Regions from separate parts of the Alteromonas nitratireducens genome, predicted to be linked through region 2. Evidence: predicted binding sites of a transcription regulator. Region 2 holds the regulator's gene; each other region holds the start of a gene.
What was found. The regulator sigma-54, encoded in region 2, starts transcription at its own class of promoters, with help from an activator protein. The targets are predictions, from matches to a motif close to GTTGGCACGNNNNTNGNNT.

Region 1 (4,167 bases), on a different contig from region 2:
AGAAGATATACCCAGGCTTCACGCTCGTTGTATTCGCGCGGCACATAGTGCATTAACTGACTTGCCAGGCGAGCGCTCAGGCCCATGTCTGTCAGCCGGCGATGTAAGAAGGCATGCACCGGCTGCTGACGCTGACGTTTCGCTTCCATCAGGTCAGCAACCTGATACTGAAGCACACTGCGCAGCGACGCCAGTTCTGCTTTGATATCTGCCAGTTCGTCGTGAGAGGCTGGTGCGTTGGAGGCCCCGCCCTGTGCTGTGTTTTGTTCAGCGGCAGTGTCTTTCAGCCAGGCCATTTCAGCGGGCTGAACCACGCTGGCTGGCGTTTCGTTATCAGACTGGCTGACGGGCGCGGCGGACTGACGGGGCTGCTGACCATGCTGCTTCTCAAGCAACGCGCGCAGGGTATCCGGTCCGTCATCACCGATGATTTCACTCAGGCTGGGGGTAGGCTTGCCCGCACCCTGCGGCTTTTTGCGTGTCAGCGGTGCGTCAGTTTCCTTATCGTACGCAGCGACCAGTTCAATCCCGTCGGCCATTTTGCGGTTTGACATGATCACCGCATCTGAGCCCAGCTCGGCTTTAACCTGGCTCAGCGCCTCACGCATATCTTTGCCAAAGAATCGTCTGATTTTCATTTCAACCTCTACTCACACCGGGCGTCAGATTATTGACCCACAGAACTGACTATTTTTATCTGTTTGTCGTCAGGAATTTCCTGATAGGACAGCACATGCAATCCAGCGACAGAATATTTAAGGAAGCGGGACAGTACCGGACGCAGCAGACCTGACGTCAGCAGTACTGCAGGTTCACCGGCCAGCTCCTGATTCTGACTCGCCTGCTGCAACGATTTCTGCAGCTTGTCAGCCAGTCCGGGTTCAATACCGGCGCCGTCTTCGCCCCCTGCCTGCAGTGACTGGTGCAACATTTGTTCCAACTCAGGCGCCAAGGTTATGACGGGTATCTCGGCGTTGCCTGCAGCGATTTCCTGCACAATCAGACGCTTAAGTGCAATTCGAACGGCAGACACCAGAACGTCAGGATCCTGACTGCGCGGGCCATATTCACTCAAGGTCTGCACAATCGTGCGCATATCGCGAATAGGCACCCCTTCAAACAGGAGTGTCTGCAGCACTTTCACCACCGTAGACAGTGGCAGAATATCGGGAATGAGGCCCTCAACCAGTTTCGGGTTGTGTTTGGCCAGCATGTCCAGCAGCTGTTGGGTTTCCTCATAACCCAGCAGTTGGTAGGCATTATTGGTCAGCAACTGGCTAAGGTGGGTAGCAACCACTGTCGCAGCATCAACAACCGTATACCCGAGCGTCTGCGCATGTTCACGTTTTCCGGGTTTGATCCACACCGCATCCAGACCAAACGCCGGATCTTTCGTAGCACGACCTTCCAGCTTGCCAAACACCTGGCCCGGATTGATCGCCAGTTCTTCGTCATGGCTGATTTGCGCATCACCAATGGTGACCCCGAGCATGGAAATCTCGTAGGCGTTAGGATCGAGATCGAGGTTGTCACGGATATGCACAGGCGGCACCAGAAACCCAAGTTCCTGAGAGAGTTTCTTACGAACCCCTTTAATACGGGTCAGCAACTCGCCTCCCTGTGACTTATCCACCAGCGGAATTAAGCGGTAACCCACTTCAAGCCCAATGGTGTCTACATGCTGCACATCATCCCAGCCCAGTTCTTTGATTTCCGGCGGGGTAAGTTCGTCTTTATTCACCTGTGCTGGCACCGGTGGCTGCGCCTCTGCCCGCTTTTGCTGAACGCCACGCCAGTAGGCATAGCCTGCCGCCATCGCTGAAAAGCTCAGGAAAGCCAGGTGAGGCATCCCCGGGACAATTCCCATCACAAACAGAACAGCCGCCGCAATATACAGTGCCTGCTGATTCCCCAGTTGGTTATTGATCTCTTTGCCCATTTCCTGGGTTTCGTTTTCACGGGTAACGATAATCGCGGTGGCTACCGACAGCAGCAGTGATGGGATCTGAGCAACCAGACCATCACCGATGGTAAGAATGGTGTAGACCTCAATTGCGTCACCAAACGCAAGATCATGCTGAATCATACCGATAAACAGGCCACCGATAATATTAATCAGCATGATGAACAGACCGGCAATCGCATCCCCTTTGACGAATTTTGACGCACCGTCCATTGAGCCGTAGAAGTCTGCCTCGGCAGTGATCTCCTCGCGCCGGGCGCGGGCCTGATCCTGATCGATATAGCCAGCGTTAAGGTCGGCATCAATGGCCATCTGCTTGCCTGGCATCGCATCCAGGGTAAAGCGCGCTCCGACTTCCGAAATACGACCGGCACCGGCAGTAACCACTTTAAAATTGATGATAAGCAGGATCGCAAAGACCACGATACCCACTGCATAATTGCCCCCGATGACCACCTCGCCGAAGGCTTCAATGACTTTCCCGGCCGCATCGCCACCTTCGTGCCCATAAAGCAGTACCACCCGCGTTGACGCCACATTCAGCGCCAGTCGCAATACCGTGGCAATCAGCAGCACCAGTGGAAAGATGCCAAAATCAATCGGGCGCTGGGTAAATACCGCGACCAGAATAATGACCAGTGACAGGGCAATATTAAAACTAAACAGGATATCCAGCAGAAATGGCGGCATCGGCAGGATGACCATTCCCATAATGGCCAGCAGCACAATGGGCGCACCGAGGCCGTTGGTAACGTGCTGAAACTGACTTTTATCAAATCGCTGAAGAACACCGGAAAGCTGCATGGTTTATTTTGTCTCTATCAGATTTTTGACGCTTTTACTGCTGTGACAGAGACATTACAAACACCGTGCCAGTTTGCTTTCACTGTGCAGGTAAGGAACGAAAGTAAGCAGAAAAGTGCGGGTATGGCAGGCCTCCCACTGATAGCAAAGCGCTATCACCTCAATTCATATTGAATATCAGTAAAATGACCGCAATATGACCCCGTCGGTCATTTATTCCCTGTAATTAAGGGGCTAGAATGCCGCCACCTACACTAAGATGCTCTCATCATGCTGGATATCGCGTTAGTCGGCATCGCCATCCTGGCGCTGCTTGGTGTTATTTTTGAAGAAGTACTGCACGTCAACAAAGCGAAAGTGACGCTGTTTTTCGGTACGCTCGCCTGGATCCTGCTTTTCATGGATGCCAGCCGTGGTCCCGCCATGGCCCACGTCAGTGAATCGCTGGAGCGAAACATCACAGAAATTTCGACACTGTGGCTGTTTCTGGTTGCAGCGATGACCTTTGTGGCCTATCTGAACCGGAAAGGACTGATAGAAAGTTTGCTGAATGTCATCATGCCACGCCAGATCAGTCTGAAAAAACTGCTGTTTATTACCGCCTTATTCAGTTTCTGTTTTTCATCGCTGGCTGACAACATTACCGCCACGCTGGTCTCCATTGCACTGGTACTCAGCCTCTCATTGCCGTTTAACCAGACCATGCGTTTTGCGGTTCTGGTGGTGTTTGCCGTTAACTCAGGGGGCGTCAGCCTGATCACGGGTGATGTCACCACCCTGATGATATTTCTGGAAGACAAGGTCACCATTACTCAGTTACTCTGGTTGTTGCTGCCGTCGTTTACCGGCGTGATGGTGCTTGCGCTGATGTTAAGTGTCGGACTCAAGGGACAGGTGAAAATCCTCAAAACCCGGCACGATATCCAGCCGGTTGACTATGTCATTGCGTTTACGTTTCTGTCGACGATCATCCTCACCCTGCTGGCCAACATCGTTTATGGTATTCCGCCGATGCTGAGTTTTCTGGCTGGTATGTCGGTGATGTTTCTGATTGCCACGTTTATGGGAGATGATGACCGCAATGATCCCATCCTCGACTACATCCGCTACATCGAGTTCGACACCCTGCTTTTCTTCCTCGGTGTACTGCTTCTGGTCGGCATGCTTGAGCATATCCATGCACTGAATGCGCTACTGAGCGTATACAACCTGTTCCCACCCGTGCTGGCCAATTATGTGATGGGTGTACTGTCGTCGATGATAGATAACGTCCCACTGACGGCTGCGCTGCTAAAGGCCAACATCAGCATGAGTACGTCTGAGTGGATGTCGCTGACCTATGCCGTGGGTGTGGGCGGTTCGCTGCTGATCATCGGTTCTGCCGCCGGCATTGTTGCGAT
Region 2 (4,167 bases):
GCATCATCAGGCCCAGTACGCTGCTGGCATCGGCCTGTTTGTCGCCTTTTACCAGGGTCACCTGGGCATCAAACTGGTTAGTCAGCTGCACTAACTGGGTTGCAGCGCGGGCATGCAGGCCAAGCTTATTAACGATGGTCAGGGTTTTTTCGCACTTCATCAGGCTGACAACTCCCGGTGTCTGATTTGCACGTCAGGGTGAATGTCACTGAACGCCTTTGCCAGAGACTGCGCAATGAATACCGAGCGGTGCTGGCCGCCGGTACAGCCAATAGCGATAGTGACGTAACTACGGTTGTTGCGCTCCAAATGGGGTAGCCAGGTTTTCAGCAGGTTCTGAATCTGCCAGATAAATTTGGTCACAATTGGCTGTGAGGCGAGAAAGTGCTCAACCGGTCCATCCAGGCCGGTCAGATGTTTCAGATCGGGTTCCCAGTGGGGGTTTGGCAGAAAGCGGGCGTCAAACACGTAGTCGGCGTCTTTGGGAATGCCGTATTTAAACCCGAATGACTCAAATACCAGCACCAGCCGTGAACTCTTCTTACCCAGAATACGTTCCCGAATCAGTTCGGCAAGCTGATGCACTGAAAGCTTGTCTGTATCAATATATAAATCTGCGCGCTCGGCAACCGGCGCCAGCAGCACCGATTCGGCCTTTATTGCTTCTGCAAGCGAGATGTTCTGCTTGGATAACGGGTGGAGACGGCGGGTCTCACTGAAGCGCTTCACCAGAACGTCGTCACTGGCATCGATATACACCACGGTCATGGTCCAGGAGGAGGGCAGGTAGTCGAGAATCTCTACCAGCTCGTTCGGATCTTTCGGCAGGTTACGAACGTCAATGCTCACCGCAACCTGGTCGTATTCATCGACGACGGTGTGGGTCAGCGTAGGCAGCAGGTTAACCGGAATGTTGTCGACGCAGTAGTAGCCGAGGTCCTCGAGCGCGCGAAGTGCGACGGATTTACCGGACCCTGACCGGCCACTGATAATAATAAGCTTCACGATTCGCTCCCTGGGTTGTGATGCCGTTCACTGCAATGCAGTGATAATGTCGTCACTGGTACTGGCGCGACGGATGGCTTTTACGGTTTCTTTGTCGTTGAGTTTACTGGCTACCGTAGCCAGTGTCTGCAGGTGACCCTCAGTCTGATCTTCAGGTACCAGCAGGGTAAAAAAGATATCCACCGGCTGGTTATCAATGGCGTCAAAGTCGATGGCCGGAGAACTGGTCACCACAATGGCGATAACTTTTTCCAGGCCGGGGAGTCTGCCATGGGGCAGGGCGATGCCATTGCCAATCCCGGTGCTGCCCATACGCTCACGCGAGAGCAGACTGGTCAGTACGGCGGCCTGATCAATCTCGGGATTATTTTTGGCAGCAATGTTGCTGATAATCTCAAGAATTCGTTTTTTACTGTTGCACTGGACCGCACATTCGGTGCGGTCCAGGCTGACTAAGGCTTGAATATCCATAAACGCAATGAATTAATGCTTCTTCATCTTTTCCTTGTGTTTAATAACCTGCCTGTCGAGCTTATCAACCATACTGTCGATAGCTGCATACATATCGGTATCTTCTGAAGACGCAAACACTTCAGCACCGCTGAGGTGAACCGTCGCTTCGGCTTTTTGAGACAGCTTTTCTACATTAAGAATGACGTGAACGTTGGAAATATGATCGAAGTGGCGCTCCAGCTTGCTGAACTTAGTATCGACATAATTACGCAAAGAGTCGGTGATTTCGACATGATGACCGGTAAGGTTGATTTGCATATTTCGTCTTCCTTATCTTTGTGAGCCCCTAAATAAGGCTCTTACGTTGGTTAGACGGGGGGATCGCAAGCGATTCCCGGTATTTTGCTATTGTCCGCCGGGCAACCATAATTCCCTGCTCGGCCAACAATTGAGCAATCTTGCTGTCACTAAGTGGTTTACTGGGCTTTTCAGCCGCAACCAGTTTTTTGATCAATGCGCGAATCGCGGTTGAGGAACACTCGCCACCTGACTCTGTTGCCACGTGACTGGAGAAAAAGTATTTCAGCTCAAAAATACCCCGCGGTGTATGCATGTATTTTTGCGTGGTCACCCGCGAGATGGTCGATTCGTGCATATCTACCATTTCTGCGACATCATTCAGCACCATTGGTTTCATCATTTCCGGACCATGTTCAAAAAAGCCCATTTGTTGCTGCACAATACAGTTAGCCACTTTCAACAGCGTTTCGTTGCGTGACTCCAGGCTCTTAATGAACCATTTAGCTTCCTGCATGTGCGAGCGAATAAACTGGGAATCGCTGCTGTTACGCGCATTCCGGCTCATGGCCGCATATTGCTGGTTAATACTCAGTTTAGGCAGACTGTCGGGGTTAAGCTCAACAATCCAGCGACCATTTTTCTTCACCACCGACACATCCGGAATCACGTACTCCGGATCTTTGGTAACCAGGGCACTGCCAGGCCGTGGGTTAAGCGTCTGTAATAACCGCATGGCTTCACGTAACTGATCTTCCTTCAGACGGGATTTGCGCATCAGCGTGCGGTAGTCCTTGCTGCCAAGCAGATCACTGTATTCTTCAATCAGCATGCGGGCTTCAGCCAGCCAGGGAGTATCCTCTGAAAACTGTCTTAGCTGAACCAGCAGGCATTCCTGCGGGGTACGCGAACCGGAGCCAATCGGGTCGAATAACTGAATGCGTTTAAGCACACACTCGACCTCGTCCATCTCTACCGGCTCTTCGGTTTCATCTGAGTTAACACTGGCCAGAATGTCATCAAGTGGCACCGTCAGGTAACCGGATTCGTCAATCGAATCTATGATTGCCGTGGCAATGGCACGGTCGGTGTCGGAAAACGGCGTCAGACGCATCTGCCAGAGCAGATGATCCTGAATGTTTTCTGTGGTTTCACCCTGAAAAACCTGGTCATCGTCACTTGAGGGGCCAGGGGCAGGGGCAGATGACGCGGAATAATATTCGTCCCACGTACTGTCAATGGGAAGCTCATCAGGCAGGTCGTTTTTCTCTAACGCATCTCCGGCTTCTATGCTGTCACTGCTGGCCGAGACAGTCTCCTGATGATCGTCATTGTCGATATTGTTTTTTTCGGGCAGGTCATTGTCCTGACCTTCGTCAACCTCAAGTAGCGGGTTCGCATCCAGCGCTTCCTGAATTTCCTGCTGAAGGTCGAGCGTAGACAACTGCAGCAAACGGATTGCTTGCTGCAATTGCGGTGTCATTGTGAGCTGTTGACTGAATTTTAATTGTAAAGATGGTTTCATCTACGTCTTATAAGTAATGCTCGTGATTGTGTCTCTGTTATGCCGTGGCACGATGACATCTGACAACTTAACTATAGCCTGAATTGTTCGCCAAGGTATACATCCCTGACCTGTTGATTACTCAGTACCTCTTCGGCGGTGCCCTGTGCGATTAGCTCTCCGTGACTCACAATGTAGGCTTTCTCACAGACATCCAGCGTTTCCCTGACGTTGTGATCGGTGATTAGGATACCGATACCCCTGTCCCGCAGGTGCTGGATGATCTTCTTTATATCATTAACGGAGATGGGATCAACACCCGCAAATGGCTCGTCCAGCAAAATAAATTTCGGGTTGGCGGCCAGCGCTCTGGCTATTTCTACCCGGCGACGTTCACCGCCTGACAGGCTCATCCCCGTGCTGTTACGAATATGATTGATATTGAACTCATCCAGCAGCGCATCCGCCTCAGCTTCCTGTCCGTTTTTATCCAAATCCTTGCGGGTCTGGAGGATTGCCATAATGTTTTCGAGCACCGTCAGCTTTCTGAAAATAGACGCTTCCTGCGGTAAATAGCCTATACCGAGTCGGGCACGCTCGTGCATGGGAAGGTGGGTGAGTACTTCGTCGTCAATGTGGATTTGGCCTTTATCAAGCGGAACCAAACCTACAATCATGTAAAATGTTGTGGTTTTTCCTGCACCGTTCGGACCCAGTAAGCCCACAATCTGGCCAGTCGACACCGACAGGCTCACATCTCTGACGACCTGGCGGGCTTTATACGATTTCGCCAGACTTTGTGCGGTCAGGGTTGCCATAATTATTGCTGGTCCTTCTGCTGGTTCTGGTCGTCGTCTTTTTTATCTTCCCCGTCTTTCTTGTCATCGCGGGTCAGCTTTTTTATCGCC
Region 3 (4,167 bases), on a different contig from region 2:
GTAAACAGATCGTTGTGAATCTGATGTCTAATGCAGTTAAGTTTACCGAAAATGGAATAGTTAACATAACTGTAGCTCGCGTGAATAAGCCGAACGGGCCGCATATTATTATCACAGTAACAGACAGTGGTATTGGTATTGAGGCGAGTCATCTTGAGGTTATATTTGAGCCGTTTCGCCAGGCCGATTCAAGCAGTACAAAAAGATATGCGGGAACAGGTTTGGGGCTTAGTATTACCAAACGGTTTGTTGAACTTCTCGGTGGCAGCATCAGTGTCGAATCACGCAAAAATCATGGCAGTAAGTTTACTGTAACGCTTCCGGTGAAAGGACAGTGAGATGGCTATTTTGTCGGTAGAAGATAATGAAATTAATCAGCTTATGCTGACGGAGCGACTTAAGCTTCGCGGTTATGATGTTATATCCGTCTCCGGTGGGCAAGCCGCACTTGCGGTGTTATCTGAGCGTAATGATATCGAGCTGATGTTATTAGACATTGGTTTGCCTGATATCGATGGTACGGAGGTCGCGAAGCGTGTCAGAGCGACGGAGTCCGCTCAAACGTTACCGATTATTTTCCTTTCGGCCCACTCGACAGAGGAGTTTAAAGAAATTGCTCAGGGAATTGCCGGGTGTGACTTCATACCAAAGCCAGTTGACTTTGATTTGCTGTTTGAACGAATCGGCACGATTACGGGATAAAGGCCAGACAGATGCATAAACTGAACGCGAATTGACGCCGATGGAAGACAAGCATGCGGATGGCATAACATTCAGGATAAACGCCCCTGTCGCTACCAGCACGTTCATACAACTGCTTTACAGCTCAACGTTAGCCGAACGCCGGCCGGTTGAAGACCGCGCGTGCATAGACAGCATGCTGACCAACAGTAACCTTGTGGTGAGCGCCTGGCAGGGTGATGAGCTGGTTGGCATTGCCCGCAGTGTGACGGACTTTCATTACGCCTGTTACTTGTCTGACCTTGCGGTTGCATCATCACAGCAAAAAGGCGGTATCGGCCGAAAGCTGCTGGCATTAACACAGCAGCAGCTTGGTCCCCACTGTAAGCTGATTCTTATCTCTGCCCCTGACGCCAACCGCTATTATCCGGCGTTGGGCTTTACCCACAACGACCGGTGCTGGGTGATGAATCCGGAGCAGGTAATTGCTGCTGAGAAGCCGGCTTAGCCTGCCTTACCAGACAAAAAACAAAATCCGGTACCGTTATGCGCTATTGACCCCGCGGTGCCAACAGATTACCGTGAAGACTGTGATCTCCGCTGGGTAACCAGATGAAAAAAATCCACCTTACTGGTATTACTGTACCTTCTTACGCTGCCGGCAAAAGGGAGAGAGTCGCTCGCTGAATTAACCCTCTATACAGAAACCTTCCCGCCCTACAGTTTTCTGGATACCGGCGTGGTGCGCGGTATCAACGCCGATATTGTTACCAGAGCATGCGACATGGCAGGCATTACCTGTCATATGAATCTGGTGCCCTGGAATCGCGGCATGTCGGAAGCGTTAAAGTCTGCCAATGTCGGGCTGTTCTCCACATCCCGCATTGATGAAAGAGAAGCGGCGTTTCTGTGGGTTGGGCCCCTGGTCTCCAGTTATTCCTGTTTTTATCGCCTAAAAGACCGTGATGATATTCAGGTGACTGATGACATCACGTTGAAACAGTATACGATTGGGATCCAGCGAGGTGACATTTATCAGAACGTGCTCAACAACATGGGGCTGACCGAAGGTGTGCACTACCTCACTTACTCGCAGAAGCACCAGGATGCCCGGATGTTTTCGCTGCGAAAGCTGGATTTGATGATTGGCTCATCAATTACGCTGGCCTCCCAGCTGGCCAGCGTCAATCTTGGCCCGGAAGATGTCGTACCGGTGCTCGCTATCAATCATGATATGTTGCGGGGTAATTATCTGGCGCTGAATAAGCTTACCAGCCCGCAACTGGCGAATGCGCTGCAGCAGGCGATACGAACCATGAAAGAGGATGGTAGCGTCGATGCACTGGTCGCGCAGTACGCCGGGTACCGCCAGCAGATGTCAGAGGCGTTACCAGACCGGCTCCGTCAGTGTGTCACTGGCACAGCGAATTATTAACCTCTCCTGCCCGGCTAAGTGTTGCAAATAACCAACACTCTTCTCGTTGCGCTCGCGTTGTTTTATCACGGCGCAGCGCTGCTTAATTCGCCGAAATTTAAATAACCTACTGTTTTATAATAACTAATCTTTTATTTCTTGCTGACTCATAAAGTTGGAACGTCCTTTGCGATGTTGCTCTTATTTTCGGTTTGTAATGCAAAAGCCGACGAACCCGGAGCAATCGAATTCTATGAAGCAAGGCAAGACCAAACAGCCGTCAGCGAATCGTCCGTCTTCTGAAAGCCTGCTTATGCAGGCATACAGGCTGATATCCGGTTTAACCATTATTGGTATTACCGTTATCGCCGTACTTACGATTACGCTGGTGCTTAGCAGTGCGCGTGAGGTGAATGCCGCCGAGCCATTGCCACAGGGAGACAGCCCGTTGCTGAACGAGCTTATCGCAGAGGCACGCCAGTCTGCCGCACACGCCTATCAGGTAAACAAGGTAGCGATGGATGAATCTGTCCGGAATATGGATTATCAGCAGTACCGGGCTATCCGCTTTAATGCCGAGCATAGTCTGTGGCGCGGATCGTCGGCCTTCGAGGCGCAGTTTTTTCACCCCGGCTTTCTCTACAACCAACCGGTGTCCGTGTTCGATGTGTCCGCGACCGGTGAGCCACGTGCGATAACCTTCCAGCCCGACTGGTTCCGGTACGAAGACAGTGCGGCGCCGCTGGCTGCACTGGCGGGTAAGCAGCCGGGCTTTGCAGGATTTCGTCTGCACTACCCGATAAACCGCCAGGATTATAAAGACGAGTTCGCGGTGTTTTTAGGCGCGTCCTATTTCCGGCTGGTTGGTCAGGGGCAGGTTTACGGGTTGTCGGCCCGCGCACTGGCCATTGATACGGGTCTGTCCTCTGGTGAGGAGTTTCCTTATTTCACCGGCTTCTGGCTTAACCGGCATCATCAGGAAGACACGCTGACCGTGTATGCGCGCGTTGAAAGTCCGTCTGTGGCGGGAACCTACGCGTTTAACATTACCCCGGGCGCACCGACCAGGGTCAGCGTAAAAAGCTGGCTGTTTGCCCGTAAGACGGTGAAAAAACTGGGCGTTGCGCCTTTCACCAGCATGTTTCTGTATGGCGAGAATACGCCACGGCAGGTTCATGATTACCGGCCGGAAGTGCATGACAGTGACGGAGTCCTGATGCACACCGGCCAGGGTGAGTGGATCTGGCGCCCCCTCACCAATCCCGCCCGACTGCAAATTACCTCGCTGAGTGATGATAAGCCACAGGGCTTTGGCATGCTGCAGCGTGACCGCGAATGGCAGCATTATCTGGACGCGGAAGCGCATTATCACAAACGCCCGGGCTTGTGGGTAACACCCGAGGCAGGCTTTACATCTGGCCGGCTTGAGCTGGTGGAAATCCCTACTACATCAGAAACCAATGACAACATTGTCGCTTACTGGGTCCCGACGGCGCCGCTTGAGCAGGGGCAGGGCCGCTACTTTGCCTACACCCTGACAACCATGGGTGACTCCCCGGCAACACACCAGCAAGCGCGGGTCATGCATACCCGGTTTGGCGACACCGTGTTGCCCGGTGACAGCAAGGACGCTGCGACTGCGCAGCAGCGCGTTGTCGTTGACTATCGCCCGGCGGATGGCGTCGTGCTGCCCGATACTGCGCGTCCTGTTGTTCATGCGATGAACGGCACTATCAGCGAAGTCAGATTGTTTCCCGTCAATGACGGTAAGGCATGGCGGGTAACGTTCCTGTTTTCACGTGAAAACGAAGGGGCTGTCGATATGCGGCTGTTTATCGATAGCGAAGGTCAGCAACTAAGTGAGGTATGGAATTATGTCTACCAGGGTCTCTGAAACCAGTGAGCATGCTGCGTCGCTGGCGTTTATTGCGACACTGCCTGCGCTGCGGCTGATCGTTATGGCGCTGCTCGTCCTACCCAGCACGGGGCTGGCGGGATGGAGTCTGTATGAAATATTTGCGCCTAATGGCCTGACCGGACTGGAGATTGCACAGCTTGTGCCCGGTGTCATT

Region 1: a site for sigma-54 is predicted at 2,822-2,840, ahead of flhA (flagellar biosynthesis protein FlhA). Genes of this name have one in related genera too.
Region 3: a site for sigma-54 is predicted at 2,270-2,288, ahead of AB1N33_RS06310 (OpgD/OpgG family glucan biosynthesis protein). Genes of this name have one in related genera too.

The regions. Positions count from the first base shown of each region.
Region 1 is NZ_JBFNPK010000004.1:53,911-58,077, forward strand. Features, by position in the region: gene flhF (flagellar biosynthesis GTPase FlhF) at 1-638, opposite strand, end outside; gene flhA (flagellar biosynthesis protein FlhA) at 668-2,767, opposite strand; gene nhaD (sodium:proton antiporter NhaD) at 3,038-4,167, shown strand, end outside.
Region 2 is NZ_JBFNPK010000015.1:37,074-41,240, forward strand. Features, by position in the region: gene AB1N33_RS12870 (HPr family phosphocarrier protein) at 1-160, opposite strand, end outside; gene rapZ (RNase adapter RapZ) at 160-1,005, opposite strand; gene ptsN (PTS IIA-like nitrogen regulatory protein PtsN) at 1,033-1,476, opposite strand; gene hpf (ribosome hibernation promoting factor) at 1,489-1,776, opposite strand; gene AB1N33_RS12890 (RNA polymerase factor sigma-54) at 1,805-3,280, opposite strand; gene lptB (LPS export ABC transporter ATP-binding protein) at 3,352-4,077, opposite strand; gene lptA (lipopolysaccharide transport periplasmic protein LptA) at 4,080-4,167, opposite strand, start outside.
Region 3 is NZ_JBFNPK010000005.1:64,484-68,650, reverse strand. Features, by position in the region: gene AB1N33_RS06330 (sensor histidine kinase) at 1-338, shown strand, start outside; gene AB1N33_RS06325 (response regulator) at 340-702, shown strand; gene AB1N33_RS06320 (GNAT family N-acetyltransferase) at 743-1,189, shown strand; gene AB1N33_RS06315 (substrate-binding periplasmic protein) at 1,313-2,116, shown strand; gene AB1N33_RS06310 (OpgD/OpgG family glucan biosynthesis protein) at 2,349-3,989, shown strand; gene mdoH (glucans biosynthesis glucosyltransferase MdoH) at 3,970-4,167, shown strand, end outside.